3 regions of the Macrococcus sp. GL_134 genome follow, and region 2 is predicted to be linked to each of the others. Evidence: riboswitches for the same ligand, from Rfam matches in the RefSeq annotation. Region 2 holds a riboswitch; each other region holds the start of a gene.
The links. Region 2 has a riboswitch for S-adenosylmethionine ahead of AC3IPL_RS01945 (amino acid permease). Riboswitches for the same ligand answer to the same signal wherever they lie in the genome.
Positions count from the first base shown of each region.

Region 1: another riboswitch for S-adenosylmethionine. It lies ahead of AC3IPL_RS00460 (hypothetical protein); the one in region 2 lies ahead of AC3IPL_RS01945 (amino acid permease).
Region 3: another riboswitch for S-adenosylmethionine. It lies ahead of AC3IPL_RS01295 (ABC transporter permease); the one in region 2 lies ahead of AC3IPL_RS01945 (amino acid permease).

Region 1 is NZ_CM174409.1:83,553-88,755, reverse strand. Features, by position in the region: gene kynU (kynureninase) at 1-977, shown strand, start outside; gene kynB (arylformamidase) at 977-1,609, shown strand; gene kynA (tryptophan 2,3-dioxygenase) at 1,606-2,445, shown strand; gene AC3IPL_RS00460 (hypothetical protein) at 2,530-2,835, opposite strand; SAM riboswitch class I at 2,908-3,007, opposite strand; gene AC3IPL_RS00455 (FMN-dependent NADH-azoreductase) at 3,063-3,698, opposite strand; gene AC3IPL_RS00450 (ABC transporter ATP-binding protein) at 3,917-5,203, shown strand, end outside.
Region 2 is NZ_CM174409.1:342,700-347,902, reverse strand. Features, by position in the region: gene AC3IPL_RS01965 (DUF1788 domain-containing protein) at 1-110, opposite strand, end outside; gene AC3IPL_RS01960 (DUF1819 family protein) at 103-705, opposite strand; gene AC3IPL_RS01955 (hypothetical protein) at 841-1,041, opposite strand; gene mmuM (homocysteine S-methyltransferase) at 1,046-1,936, opposite strand; gene AC3IPL_RS01945 (amino acid permease) at 1,920-3,263, opposite strand; SAM riboswitch class I at 3,318-3,416, opposite strand; gene AC3IPL_RS01940 (hypothetical protein) at 3,537-4,088, opposite strand; gene AC3IPL_RS01935 (DUF3784 domain-containing protein) at 4,093-4,419, opposite strand; gene AC3IPL_RS01930 (6-phospho-beta-glucosidase) at 4,655-5,203, opposite strand, start outside.
Region 3 is NZ_CM174409.1:227,443-232,645, forward strand. Features, by position in the region: gene AC3IPL_RS01275 (DUF418 domain-containing protein) at 1-556, shown strand, start outside; gene AC3IPL_RS01280 (hypothetical protein) at 642-1,121, shown strand; gene AC3IPL_RS01285 (YbbN family protein) at 1,146-1,319, shown strand; gene AC3IPL_RS01290 (LPXTG cell wall anchor domain-containing protein) at 1,394-1,819, opposite strand; SAM riboswitch class I at 2,127-2,229, shown strand; gene AC3IPL_RS01295 (ABC transporter permease) at 2,312-3,244, shown strand; gene AC3IPL_RS01300 (ABC transporter permease) at 3,237-4,169, shown strand; gene AC3IPL_RS01305 (ABC transporter ATP-binding protein) at 4,179-5,144, shown strand; gene AC3IPL_RS01310 (ATP-binding cassette domain-containing protein) at 5,144-5,203, shown strand, end outside.

The sequences.
Region 1 (5,203 bases), 260 kb from region 2:
CAACGACAACGAATATTCATCAGATGATTTCAACGCTTTATCAGCCGACAGAAGATCGCTACAAAATTTTAGCCGACGAGTTGAATTTTCCTTCTGATATTTATGCGTTGAAATCCCAGCTGCGGTTGAAAGGGTTTGATGACACTGCTTTAGTTCAAGTCCAGTCAAAAGACGGTCAGACACTGATGACAGAAGATATTGTGGCTCAGATGACAGATGATGTCGCTCTTATCCTGCTGCCGGGCGTTCTCTACCGGAGCGGTCAGATACTTGATATGAAACAGCTGACTACTGAAGCACATAAGCGAGGTATTATGATCGGTTTTGACTTATGCCATTCAATCGGTTCTGTTCCTCATGAACTCAGTAAATGGGACGTCGATTTCGCGGTCTGGTGTACTTATAAACATTTAAACGGCGGTCCTGGCAGCGTCGGCGGTTTATATTTAAACAATAAGCATCACGACCATGCGCCGGGTCTTGCCGGATGGTTCGGTTCTGATAAGAACAAACAGTTCGATATGGCGCATGATTTCGAGAAAGCAATTGACGCCAGCGCCTATCAGATTGGCACGCCTCATATGCTGAGTGCCGCACCACTAATCGGTGCGCTTGAAATGATGAATGAAGCAGGAATTGATGCCGTGCGTACTAAGTCTTTGCTTATGACTGACTTATTGCTTGAGCTTGTGACTGAAAATTTAGTGCCGTTCGGCTTTGTTATTACTACACCACTTGATCATGATAAGCGCGGCGGCCATCTTTATATCGAGCATGAGGAAGCAGCACGTATTACAAAAGCGATGAAAGTAGCAGGTGTGATTCCTGATTTCCGTGCACCAAAAGGTATTAGAATGTCCCCAGTTGCTTTATATAATACTTTTACTGAACTGTACGATGCAGTGATGATCATCAAGACCATTATGGCTGAGGAGAAATATAAGGAATTCGAAAATGAAAGAGAGGTCGTCGCATAATGAGCTGGATTGATATCTCGCAGCCGCTGACGAATAATATTGCCCACTGGCCGGAAGATCAGCCCTTTATTTATGAGACAACAGTGACAAAGGAAAATTCCGGTTCTGTGAACATCGGCCGCATGACAACGAGTACTCATATCGGAACACACGTCGATGCACCGTTTCATTATGATACAGCCGGCCGACGAATTCTTGACTTAGACATCAACCGTTATATCGGCGACTGTACCGTAATTGATTTAAGTGGCTATGATGCCATTTCAGCAGCAGCACTTCAATCACAGCTGACTGAACGAGTTGAACGTGTATTGATCAAAACATCACTTCCTAACAATCCGGAACATTTCCCGGAAAATGTTCCTGGGGTCACTAAGGACGGGGCTGAATATTTGAATTCGCTCGGTGTTAAACTCATCGGTGTCGATACACCTTCAGTCGATGACATTTCAAGTAAAGCTTTAGAAGGTCATCACGCGCTTTATGAACATGATATATATATTCTTGAGAATGTTATGCTGGACAATGTCATGCCCGGCAACTATGAATTGATCGCCCTGCCTCTTGCTTTAAAAGACGCTGACGGCAGCCCTGTTCGTGCAGTCATCCGACCAAAAGGAGCGGTGTCATGACTAAGCATCAAGCATTTGAAGATGAGCAGAACATTCATACAGATTTCAGGAAGGACATGACATACAGCAGTTATCTCGGTCTCGAGACATTGCTTGCCAGTCATCATCCACTCAGCGGTCATCATGATGAAATGCTGTTCATCACTGTCCATCACGTCAGCGAAATATGGATGAAGCAGCTGATTCATGAACTGAAAGCTGCCGTCCATAACGTTCAGCACGATCAGTTCGGCGAAGCATTCAAGAAACTTGCGCGTGTGTCACAAATTCAGCAGCAGATCAAAAATGTATGGGATGTGCTCTCTACATTGACGCCAAGCGAATATTTAGAGTTCCGCGATAAGCTGGGCCATTCTTCAGGCTTCCAGTCCTATCAGAATCGGGTGATTGAATTTTATCTCGGCTATAAGACAGATTATATACTGAAGATTTATTCACATGAGCCGGAAATTCATGCGCAGCTGCTTGAAGCCTACAGCACACCGAGCCTTTATGATGCGGCGATTCATGCCCTGCATCGTGCTGGACTTAATATTGATGCTGATGTCCTTGAGAGAAAGCCTTGCATTACTTACACAGCGAATGACAGCGTGAAAGAAGCTTGGAAAGAAGTCTATAGAAACAGCGAAAAATACTGGCAGTTGTATGAACTTGCCGAAGAACTTGTCGATATAGAAGATCTATTTCAGCAGTGGCGGTTCAGACATATGAAAACAGTAGAACGCATCATTGGATTTAAAGTCGGTACTGGTGGTTCGCAAGGAGTCAATTATTTGAAGAAAGTGCTCGACCAGTACTTCTTCCCTGAATTGTGGCAGCTGCGAACTGAACTGTAATGAAACATCTTATCTCATTAAAAAAGCGGCCTTCAAATGTGGTTTGAAGGCCGTTTCTCGTTAATTTCCACGTTAAATCTTTTTCTATTCAGCCGTGCTGTTCGTTTTATAGATTTTAATCGCTATTGTATAACCATCCAGTTCCAGCTTCAGTTCTTTATCGTTACTTACATGCTGTGCTGCAATAGCCTCTCCTGCTTTTTGACGTGGTTCTCTCTCCACCTGGTTGAGGCGGTAGAAGTCCATCTTACGCTCACTCTTTTCGACTTCTTCTAGTTCTCGCTCGAGACGGTTTCTGTCTGCTGTCTTTATCATGGAACTACTATAATTGACTGGTTTATAGTTTTCCACTAGTTCTAAATCTGCTAAAATATCTGCTCTTGTTCTCATCTTTTGCCCCCCGGTTATTTTAGTCACAAAAAAATAGCTCATCTTAAAATCAAGAAGAGCTATTAGAGAATCTTCTTATCTTTCAAGATATACTTGTTGGAATTAGCACAGTGCATAAGCCTGCTGCTGAGGTTTCATAGGGCCAAGTCCCTCCACCTGCTCTGAATAAGATACGAGCTATTAATTTGTAAAGTGATTATATCATACTACCTTCTATTTGTGTAGTATTAGAATGTTTTACCTAATGCTTCACCGCGTTTAATACCGTCAGCTTTGATTTCTTCTGCTTTTTCAGGGTTTGCATTATGGCCTTCAATAATCAGTTCTTCATATGACGGCACACCTGTAAAGTTCATGATTTGTTTCAAGTAACGGTTGCCAAGTTCAAGTTCAGCTGCTGGTCCTTCTGAATAGTAACCACCGCGTGCTTGAATGTGAAGTGCTTTTTTGTCAGTTAATAAGCCGACTGCGCCTTCAGCTGTATATTTGAATGCTTTACCTGCAACTGCGACTGCATCGATATATGCTTTCATTACTGCCGGGAAAGAGAAGTTCCAGAATGGTGTCACAAAAACATATTTGTCAGCAGCAGCAAACTGATCGCTTAATTCATTTAAACGATTAACTTTTTGTTGTTCTGTCTCAGATAATTTTGCGAACTCTTCACCCGACTGTAATTTACCCCAGCCGGAGAAAACGTCGCTGTCGATTAACGGGATGAATGTATTGTATAAGTCGATGTGAACGACGTCATGATCTGGATTAGCTGCTTTGTAGCTGTCAATGAATGATTGACCAGCTGCCATAGAGAATGAAGCCGCTGCATCGTTTGGATGTGCTGTAATGTATAAAACTTGAGTCATAATATTAGCCGCCTTTATATATTTATTATATTTGATATAATTATTATATTAATATTTCTAATGATTGAAACCCTTTAAACTTAATTTTAATCGAAAGTGTAAAACATTACTTGATAGACTCTTATGGTTTTCAATCATTTGACATCAATTTACATCATCATTAAAGTAAATACGAATGTATCACTGTACATCAATGAACAACAATCGGAGGAATGACAATGGCTCGTGGAAGCACAGCAAAAGAAAAATCGACAGCAAAATTCTCAGATTTCTACCAGCTGTTGAAACGTTCAGGAATTAAACGGAAGCTATTTATATTAGGAATTGCAATGACCTTGATAGGAACAGTTGGTTCGTTGATTGTACCCATGTTGACGCAGCGTTTTATCGACGGATTTGATACAGACTCTGTTACGACAGGTTTAATCCTATTAATTATCTTTGTATTTTTACTAAGTGCCATATTCAATGGAGTGTCTAACTATGTACTAGCTAATGTGGGGCAAAGTATTATCAGAGGATTACGCGAAATTATTTGGGATAAGTTCTTAAAGTTGCCGGTCAGCTATTTTGATACTACAAAAAGCGGTGAGTCTGTCAGTCGTATCGTTAATGATACTTCTGTTCTAAAAGATTTAATCACTCGCCACTTTCCATCTGTCATTAGTGGGATGCTGACCATTGTCGGTTCGGTTATCATATTGTTCATCCTTGACTGGAAGATGTCTCTGCTAATGTTCATTGCCGTACCTCTTGCAGTCGCTGTAATCATTCCGCTTGGCCGGCGAATGACTAAAGTCTCACGGGCACTGCAAAACGAAACTGCAAGTTTCTCCGGCAACTTACAGGAGACATTAAGTGAAGTGCGACTGATGAAATCGTTCAACGGTGAAGATTACGAGCGCTCGAAAGCTCGTCAAGGAATTCAAAATCTCTACCGTTTTGGTATGCAGGAAGCTAAAATCAATGCTTATTTATCTCCTCTCATGTCCACTGTCATGATGCTGATGATCCTGCTCATCATTGGTTATGGCGGTGTACGTGTCGCAGACGGGACATTGACAATTGGTAAGCTTGTAGCTTTTCTGCTTTATTTGTTTCAGATTATTATGCCGATGACAACATTCGGTCTATTCTTCAATGAATACAACAAAGCACTAGGTGCAACAGAACGTATTGCCGATATTTTAAAGTATGAAGAAGAACCGAATACCGGCACTTATCACGAGCCGCTTGAATTCAGTGCTCTGCATTTTGAACATGTGTATTTCAGCTATAACGATGGTACACCTGTGCTTACTGATATTACACTCGATGCCGACCGTAACCAGACCATTGCTTTTGTCGGTCCGAGCGGCAGCGGTAAATCCACGCTATTCTCTTTAATCGAACGCTATTACGAAGTAAACAGCGGCGCGATTGAAATTGACGGCGTGAATATTAAAGATATTCCTATGCACGTGCTGCGTGATAATATCGGCTATGTCGCCCAGGAAAGTGCCATT
Region 2 (5,203 bases):
TAATCAAAGATATAAAAGCTAATTTCATTACCAAGTCCTCTTCCAGCTAGGAACTTTTCTTCCTTAAGTTTAGGAATTATCATATCTAGTCTTTCATGTAAATTACTCATCACATAACCCCATTGCAGTGATATATTGTATGTCTTCATTAGCTATGATGTGCTTTATGATTTCTTTTTCTAAATAGACAGGAGATAGCTCTGTACCATTCCTTTTATTTATATAACCAGCATGATAAAGGAGACCTTTAAATATACTTTTTAATCTTTTAATACTTTCATCTGATAGATTAGCTACAAATTCTGTTTGTTCTATTTTATGATTAAAAAACATATTAAAGTCTTTAGTTTCTAATTGAAAATCATTTGTCCTAAATTTTTCGGCAATCACTTCATTCATGAACTCGTGGAATAGTCGCTCTGTTTTAACAATTGCCAATAAGTTAATCATTTTAGAAGTAGATAAATCGGCTTCTAAGAATTTATTTAATAAATAATCGTCCAAAGCATTTGCTCTATCAATTATAGAAGGTAAGAGTCTTTCAGAACTTAGGACTTTTTTTACTTGAAATAAGTTTTCATTAAGGACTTTCTCACGTATTTCTTTATCAGACATACCATTAAGTTTTAAAGGTGCTATTATTTTCAGTTCTCTGTGGAGAAAACTTGCACCGTTTAAACGTGCGGAATATTGCTTTTTATTCATACTATTGACCTCTCAATAAAACATCATTTTTGTTTTCAGTTTACAATCTGTCAACAATATTATAACAATATTAAAGATACATTTAACAAAAATTCGTAAGAAAGATCCTGCTATCATATGCAGGATCTTATTATTTTATATATTTTCTTTCTTCACAAACACTTCATTTCTGATTTCATCAGGTATAATGCCGAATAAATAATTTTCAATCTGTTTCCAGTACCATTTCGTATGCATAACCTGCTTCTTCATAATATTCTGCTCATCAAATTCTTTTGTGAACAAGTATTTCAGCATAGCCATACCGATTTTGTGAGCAGTATACTGATAATTCAAGATATCATTCTTTAATTAGTTCTTTCAATTCCCCTATCTCCTCCGGTCCCACCTGGCAGCATCCTCCGATAACTTTCACACCTTGTTCCTGCCACTCGACTGCCGCTTCTACCAGCGAACTGTCCGTCTGGTCAATCCATCGTTTATTCACTGCGTCATATTTTCTGCCGCCGTTCGGATAGAGGATGAGTGGATGCTTACTGTGCTCCAGAAGATTTTCAAGCGCTGCATCGATGATTTTGACACTCGTGCAGTTGACGCCGAATGCATAGACGTTCTTTATCGTATTAACGACGTTGCATGCTTCTTCAAGCTTTGTCCCGTCAGACAGATGAGCGCTATCTTTCAGCGTAACGGACAGCCAGCATTCGATGTCAGTATAGTCTTCCAGCAGCGTCTTGATTGCCTTGATCTCCTCTATATTCGGGATGGTCTCGAAGGCGAAGACTGTGAGACCTGCTTCTATCAGGATGTCCAGGCGTTCTTTGTGATAATGTATATAGTCCTCCTGGGTCAGCTGATAATCGCCCGTATATTCTGCGCCGTTACCGAGCATCGCGCCGTACGGTCCGAGTGAGCCTGCGACGATGGTCTGATTTGTTGCGGCACGTCTTGCCAGTGTCACTGCCTGCTGCAGGTAGTAAGCTGCATCTTCTCTTTTTAGTCCGATATTCAGGAATGATGGTACAGCTGCCTGATACGTATTGGTCAGAATGATGTCTGCGCCGCTGTCGACAAAGGCTTTATGGACATTGTATACCGCTTCCGGCTGATGCTTGATCAAGTTCGATGACCAGAGCGGATGCTTGACGTCGTAGCCGAACTGCTCGACTGTCGTGCCGAATCCGCCGTCCAGGATAGTCATCGTCTCTTTCAGTTTATCTTGCAGTTTCATGGATTCCGTCTCCTTTCTTCTGTGTGAAGGTGTAGTGAATCAGCCAGACAATGAGGCAGAACGGCAGGCCGATCAGTGTCGCGAGTCGCTGGTTCGGGTCAAAGAGGACACCGATACATGAGACGAGGCACAAGGTGAAGGCTGTGACCGGCAGAATGTAGGTTGAACGCTGCGTGACGCCTTCTGCTTTCAGCTGGTTGATACGTGACAGACAGATGCTCATCCAGACAACGACCACTGCGAAGCCTGCGACTGAAACGAGGACGAGGTAGACCGTCGTCGGCGCGATGACGCTGGATAACAGACTTAACAGCGCACCTGCCAAGCTGATGAGTGTGGCATTGACAGGCATCCCTTTACTGCTCAGTTTCTTCGCGACCGGCAGGATATGGTCCTGTTCTGACAGGCTCCACAGCATCCGGCTCGCAGCATAAAGGCCTGAGTTCGCGGCGGATAACAGGGCCGTCAGAATAATGAAGTTCATGATATCGCCTGCATACGGTACACCGACACTATCCAGAATAGAGACGAACGGACTTTCCAGGAGACTTGCCTTGTCCGTCGGCAGTAGCAGCACCATGATGACAATCGTCCCGATGAATAACAGTGCTAAACGCCAGACAGTCGCGCGAATCGTCTTCGGAATCACTTTCTCAGGATTCTTGGTCTCACCGGCTGCGATTGCAATCAGTTCAGTGCCGCTGAAGGCATAGTTGACCGCCAGCATCGTGATGAAGATACCGAAAAGACCGTTCGGCACATCGAATAACTGCTCTCCTGCAGTGACAGGTTCAAGCGAGGATGGCAGCACCTTGAACAGAATCAGTAAGCCGATCAGAATGAACGCTACAATAGCCAGGACTTTAACGAGTGACAGCCAGAACTCCGCTTCACCGTAAATGCGGCTTGACGTCAGATTGATGGCGATGATAACAGCGATGAAAATCAGGCTGAAGAGCCAGACCGGGAAATCCGGAAACCATTTCTGAAACAATATCCCGCCTGCTGTGATCTCCGAGCCGATTGCGATCGTCCAGCAGAGCCAGTAGCTCCAGGCAACGACATGACCGACGGACGGACTGATATAGATATTGGCATATGTATGAAAGCCGCCGACATCCGGATGCTTGACAGCCAGTGCACCGAGACATTTCATGACCATATAGACGAGCAGTGCACCGACGAGATAACTGACTACTGTGCCGACCGGTCCTGCCTGCTGCAGTGTATAACCTGTACTGAGGAACAGCCCCGTACCGATCACTCCTCCAAAACTCAGCATCATCACATGACGCTGCTCCAATCCTCTTCTGAATTCATTTGACATCTTAATTCCTCCCATAAAAAATACCCCTCTGAAAAAGAGGGGTATCAAAGTATACACTCATATTTCAGGCGAACCTGTTGGATTTAGCACCGTGCATAAGCTGGTTGCTGAGACTTCACAGGGCCAATTCCCTCCGTCTGCTCTTTATAAGTTATTTAATTGTTATACAGCATATCATCTATAGGAAAAGTGGTCAATGGCTATGTTGTCAATTTCTGATCACTGTTTCTTCACTCTGAGCAAACTTCAGTTAGCTGACTCAGTGCACTTGCTCTATTTCGAAAATGCTTTCTTAATTGCTTTCACTGTTGCTTTGTCGACGTATTTATAACCCACGAACGATCCGTTATCGTTATCATATACTAATCCTGTCTGTCCGAAGAAATACACTTCCTCGCTGGCCGATACATATTTGAAATCCGGTTTACCCCAGTATTTCGTCATATCTTTATACTTCAGCATAGTAGACGTCCCGTAATAATCAATATATTTCAGCTTGTAGTCTGCCGTTTTATTGCCGCGCTGTCCTGTGAAATACGCTTCAACCGTGTCATAGTCATCGTCTGTTTCCATGTCAAAGTTCAACGAATAATCGTAGTATTGATACTGACTTCTAACACCTGAATAATCAGTGCCCCACTTCTTCTTAGCAGTTTTGATGGTATTCCCAAGCTTAACGCCTTTGAACGTCATCGTTCCATTCTTCATCGCTTTGATGGTGGTTTTGTTCTTCAGATTAATTTGACCGAGCTGTGCTGCGTCTGCTGGACTTGACCATGCGACTAACATCAATAACGCGAGTAGTACTGCCATGACTTTTTTCATTTGACTATCTCCTTTTGTTTGTGTAGTTTCGTTTGAACGTCTTACTTCTAAACATATAACTATTGAATCCAATACTCCCGATAAACACCAATACTAGTAGCATATATAGTCCCCAGTCAGAGCCCGACCGATAGAACGCTATTAACAAGCCGCTTAAAACTAATAGAAACATCCCCATACCTTGACACAATTTTTTCTTATCATATTGTTGCTGCTTATCTTGACTCATCGTATTATATCCGGCGATCAGTGATGCACCTTTCCCCATCAGGAACATGATTGCAAGCGGAATGAGCAGCAGTAATAATAGGACAAGTACTGGTGTCGGCATGTTAATCCTCCTATTTATTGTATGACATCTTTAGTTTATAACATTTTGAAATAATTTACATCTCTTTTTTTTATATCTTTACACTTTTTTTACACAAGCTAGCGACTAAAACTAGACATCAATTCAATCATTGATTCTTTGTTTTTATCTCTAATGATAAACCAGAAAATTTTAATATAAATTTTCTGGCTTAAGAGTTATTTTACTAAGAAGCTGATTGCCTTATATGTTTTTGTTACTCCAATATCTCGCCGTTACTTTCTATCACTTTCCTATACCAATCGAATGATTTCTTTTTCAGTCGTTTTCGTGTGCCGTTTCCTTGATCGTCTAAATCGACGTATATTAAGCCGTAACGTTTGGACATTTGTCCTGTGCTGTTTGATACAAGATCAATGCAGCCCCATGATGTGTAACCCAACAGTTCAACACCGTCATCTACTGCTTTAATCATTTCTTTCAAGTGTTCTTCCATATACGCAATTCTGTAATCGTCATCAATAGTTCCATCTTCATTCATTGTATCTATAGCACCGAGTCCATTTTCTACAATGAACAATGGTTTCTGGTAGCGGTCATAGATTTGATTCATCGTCACGCGTAGTCCGACCGGGTCGATCTGCCATCCCCATTCTGTCTTTTCAAGATATGGGTTCTCAAGTGATGAGAAGGCATTGCCGTCCTGCGCTGCCTGGTTGACTTCAGGATCAGCACTGACCAATCTGCTGGCGTAATACGAGAAAGAAATGAAGTCGACGGTATATGCCTTCAATATTTCTTGGTC
Region 3 (5,203 bases), 120 kb from region 2:
TGAAGAGTTCTTACTGTTAGCACCAATTGCCATTCTTTTTAATATACCGCTCTTTTTAATCGGTATGATATTGGCGAAGAATCGCTTTTTTGAAACCGGTCTGACGTCCGTAAAGAAAAAATTCATCTATCTGACACCGATTTTTATTCTGTTTAAAGCATGCATGGTGATCTGGCCGGATAATGATATTCTAGGAACATTAGGTATCATCAGTGTGTATCTACTGAGTTTCTCATATATATCATTATTTTATGTGCTCTATCAGAGATGGCAGGCACTCAAGCTGTTTGAAGCGATCGGCAGACTATCACTCACTAATTATATTGCCCAGTCTGTGTTTCATTCTTTTATCTACTATGGCTATGGCATGCAGCGTTTTGGTGATGACAATTTCTTATTATCACTGCTCATTGCTACTTTATTTTTTATCTTACAAGTGGCTCTAAGTAATCTTTACTTCAAGTATTTTAAACAAGGACCACTTGAATATATCGCGCGTGTTGTCACGTACTGGTCGTTTTCGCCGAATAAGAAAACCAATAATAATTTAATTTAAAGTTGAGAATTTAGAAATATAATCCAGGGAAATATAAGGATTATAAGATTTTTAAAATACTTATTTAGAAAGGTAGGTATCTAGCATGCAAGGATTTATTTTAAATGAAAAAGGCTATGTGACTTTTCCTTATGAAATTCTGAAACACATTGAACCCCACGTAAAAGCTCTGAAATGGAAAGTGAGCTGTGTGGAACATAATAATGCTGATAACGAGACTTTTCCATTGAATGAACCACATGATTACTTTCTGGATAGTGAAGAGTTGTTTTCACTGCTGCAGCAGTATTCACATGTTCAATGGATATGGGGCGTATTATCAGGTTTCCCGAATGAACTGTCCTGGGAAGAAATAAGAGGAACTTCAAACTCTTATGATCTTACAACGGAACAACCTTATTTTAGGAATGGGTTATGTCATATTGAACCGCAAGCTGTATTTGAGTTACTAGCGCTTGATAGTTCGGAGACCTATATCTTGGTCGATGATGAGGTTATTATCTCAAGTCTATTCACACACTTTCCGTATGCTGAACGTCTTGAAAATGAGCTTAAGAACTGGTAGATTTTTGAGATGAGCTGTTACCGATTGAGCTGCAATATCATCGCACTCGTCGACATGCCGGAAGCGGCGGGGCAGTTGTCTTTATTTATGGTGCCGGTTGTTATTTTATTTGCTGATGGCCGGGAATCCCACCGGCAGGCCCGAATCATTGATTTTAAGATGTTAGATTACCGGCTGAGCCAGCTGGCTGCACTGTAACAGGATTCATGACAGATTTGTCAGCCGCTTAAACAAAGACCTTCTCAGGCTTTGAGCTGAGAAGGTCTTCAATATTATGCACGTCTTGTTATCAGTTTAAGGCCAAATGCCAGTAAAAGGATGCCTGTAACAACGATACTAGTTGAATGATTCGCTTCACCGGTATCAGGCAGCTGGGTGACGGTCGTCTGAGCACTTTGCTGATTTTCAGCTGCCTGCTTAAAGATAGCAGCCACTTGCTCGTTATATTCTACTTGAGATAATTGACCTGAGTCTTTTTGAATGGTCAGCTGGTTCACCTTCTCTAGGTCTGCAGCCGGAAGTCCAGATGGATCAAAGTCGACATTCGCCCAGCCATCGCCATCCGTATCGGCAGAAGCAGGTAAAATCTCACCCGTCACAGTTTTAGCCCCTTCATCTGCAAAAGCAGTCGTAGTAATAGTCGGAAGTTGCAAAGTTCCTATAGCTAAAGATGCGATAAGAAGTTTATTTAGTCTCATTATATTTTTCCCTTTATTGTAAGATACCTCCATTATAATATAAATGATGTCTTATTATTTGAATTTTATGTAAAGAAAATATATTTATTTTGATATGGTTTTATTTAGCCGGATCTTTAAGTAAATAAGTAACGAGCTGTGCTATTCATCACTGTAAAATAGCTTAATGGAAATAGAAAATTTTATTTAGATTTTTACCAAACATATTTTTCTGATTATTTCGTCTATTCAAAACTTTAAAAATTGATGTTGACTTCATGTTTTTTTGTTGTAACATAAAGTTATAAAAATTAAATAAATAATTTAACTCTTATCCAGAGAGGTGGAGGGATAGGCCCTACGAAACCTCGGCAGCAGATTCTTTTTGAACACTGTGCCAATTCCTGCAACGAAAGTTGTAAAGATGAGACAAGACTCGGTATATATTCCTGTGGACTTGTTCTTGTCCATGGGATTTTTTTGTGGAGTTAAATGCAGAAGGAGGGTTTATTGTTGGTCATTGTTCGTAAGATCGCCAGTATCATTATCACAATGTGGCTGATTATCACAGTAACATTTATCATCATGCATTCCATTCCGGGCGATCCGTTCTCAAATGATTCCAAAGCATTATCAGAAGAACAGCTGAATCATATGAAAGCGAAGTTTCATCTGGATCAGCCGGTTCTGAATCAGTATTTTATTTATCTCAAGAATATCTCCATGTTTGATCTCGGGCCGTCTATTCAGTCGGAAAGTAGGGATGTTAATACTATTATTATTGAAGGGATTGGCGCGTCCGCGCTTCTCGGTATTCAGTCTATTGTCATTGCACTGATTGGTGGCATCATTCTAGGGACTATCGCAGCGATTTATAAGCACCGCTTTCTGGATTTTCTGGCATTATTCATTGCGATTATTGGTATCTCGGTTCCAAGTTTTATTCTCGCACCACTTCTGATTAAGTATTTCGGCGTAGAATGGCAGATTCTTCCTATTGCCAACTTTGATACATGGTGGCACTCAATCTTACCGAGTATCGCGCTTGCTGTAGGTCCGCTTGCGATTATCACCCGTTATGTTCGGAGTAATATGATTGAAGTGCTGAACTCCAACTATATTCGCACGGCGAAAGCAAAAGGTTTACCGATGACTTACATACTCACGCAGCATGTACTGCGTAATACATTACTGCCTGTTATTACATTTCTCGGTCCGTTATTTGCTTCAGTCGTGACCGGCACGTTTGTCATCGAAAAGGTCTTCTCCATTCCAGGTATCGGCAAATATTTTGTGGAGAGTATTTTCAACCGGGACTATCCAGTCATCATGGGAACGACGATTTTCTACAGTTTTATATTATTATTGACGTTGCTGCTCGTTGATATCTGTTACCGTCTGATTGACCCAAGAATTTCTTTAAGGAGTGGTGAGAGATTTGAATAGTTACACAGATACTTCGTTCGAGAAACTAACACCAAGAGATGATGGACAGGACGTTATTTTAAAGCGCGCTTCTACCCGGAAACAGCTGCTTCTTTCTTTTTTTAATCACAAGATGGCTATTTTAGGTATATTTGTACTATTTTGTATTTTAGTAATGGCTATTATAGGGCCGATGATCTCGGGTTATGAAGGAAGCAAACAGTCTCTGATTGAAGCGAATCTCGCACCTGACAGTAAATACTGGTTTGGTACAGATGACTTAGGACGAGATATCTTCACGCGTATTTGGCTGGGGGCCCGTATCTCTTTATCCATCGGGATTATTGCAGCACTGATTGATATCGTTGTCGGCATCGTCGTCGGAGCGATTTCAGGTTATGCAGCAGGTCGTGGCAAATGGGGAGATAGAATCGATGGTTTTCTGATGAGGGTTGTTGAGATTTTATACGGTGTGCCTTATCTGCTTGTGGTGATTCTGTTACTTGTCCTGATGAAACCAGGGCTAGTCACTATGATTATTGCACTGAGTCTGACAGGCTGGGTCAGCATGGCACGAATTGTAAGAGGACAGGTGCTGCAGGTTAAGCAGCAGCAGTTCGTCACGGCAGCTGAACTTCTCGGTACGAGTCATGCAAGTATACTGCTGAAGCACATCATTCCGAATATTATGGCGGTCATTATTGTCAACCTGACCTTCACCATTCCATCTGCTATCTTCGCTGAATCTTTTCTCAGCTTCCTCGGACTTGGTGTGCAGGCGCCTGCTGCCAGCTGGGGGACGATGGCGAATGACGCGCTCGGTGTGATCTTAAGTGGTGAATGGTGGCGCTTATTATTTCCATCTCTACTGATTGCACTGACCATGTTTTCTTTCAATGCGATAGGTGACGGTTTACAGGACACACTTCAAGTTGAAGTAGACTAGGAGGAATATATGACAGAATTACTCACAGTAAAAAATCTTCAAGTCATCACGAAAAAAAGAGCAATTCCTATCGTTAAAGGGGTGTCTTTCAACGTTGAACATGGAGAAGTATTCGCTATTGTCGGTGAGAGTGGCAGCGGTAAAAGTATCACAACACAGTCAATCGCAGGGATGCAGGCAGGGAATCTTAACCTGAATGCAGAGCAGATTCAGTTCAACAACCAGGACCTGCAGAAGATAAAGAATAAAGACTGGCTGAATATCAGAGGACATCAACTCGGCATGATTTTCCAGGACCCAATGACCTCACTCAATCCTACACTTACGATAGGTAAACAGCTGATGGAGATATTTATCATCAAAAAGAAATATTCCAGGAAAGCCGCAAGGGATGAAGCTATCCGTCTGCTGAAAAGTGTGGAAATCACTTTGCCGGAAGCGAGACTTAAACAGTATCCGCATGAGCTGTCCGGCGGCATGCGCCAGCGTATCGTCATTGCCATGGCGCTGGCTTTATCACCTGACCTGGTCATTGCCGATGAGCCGACTACAGCGTTAGACGTCACGACACAGAAGCAGATTTTATCGCTTTTGCAGAAGTTGAAAGAAGAGAAAGGCAGTGCCATTCTGCTGATTACTCATGACTTAGGCGTTGTCGCTGAAATAGCAGACCGGGTGGCTGTCATGTATAGCGGCAAAATTGTTGAACAAGGGTCTGTGGAAGCTATCTTTAACCATCCGAAACATCCTTATACAGCAGGGTTACTGGCTTCACTGATTAAAGAGGATACAGATAGAAGTCAGCCTTTATACTCTATTAAAGGGAGACCTTCTATGGCAGACGAAATCCCGCAAGGTTGTCCGTTTGTCGATCGTTGTCCGTATGCCATGAATATCTGTGTCTCACATTATCCAGCAACGACACATAAGCAGGACCATCAAGTAGACTGCTGGCTTGAGGAGGTGAGAACTTAATGAGCCTGATGACGATTGAACAGGTGGATAAGTTTTATCCGCAAAAAACAGGGTCACCC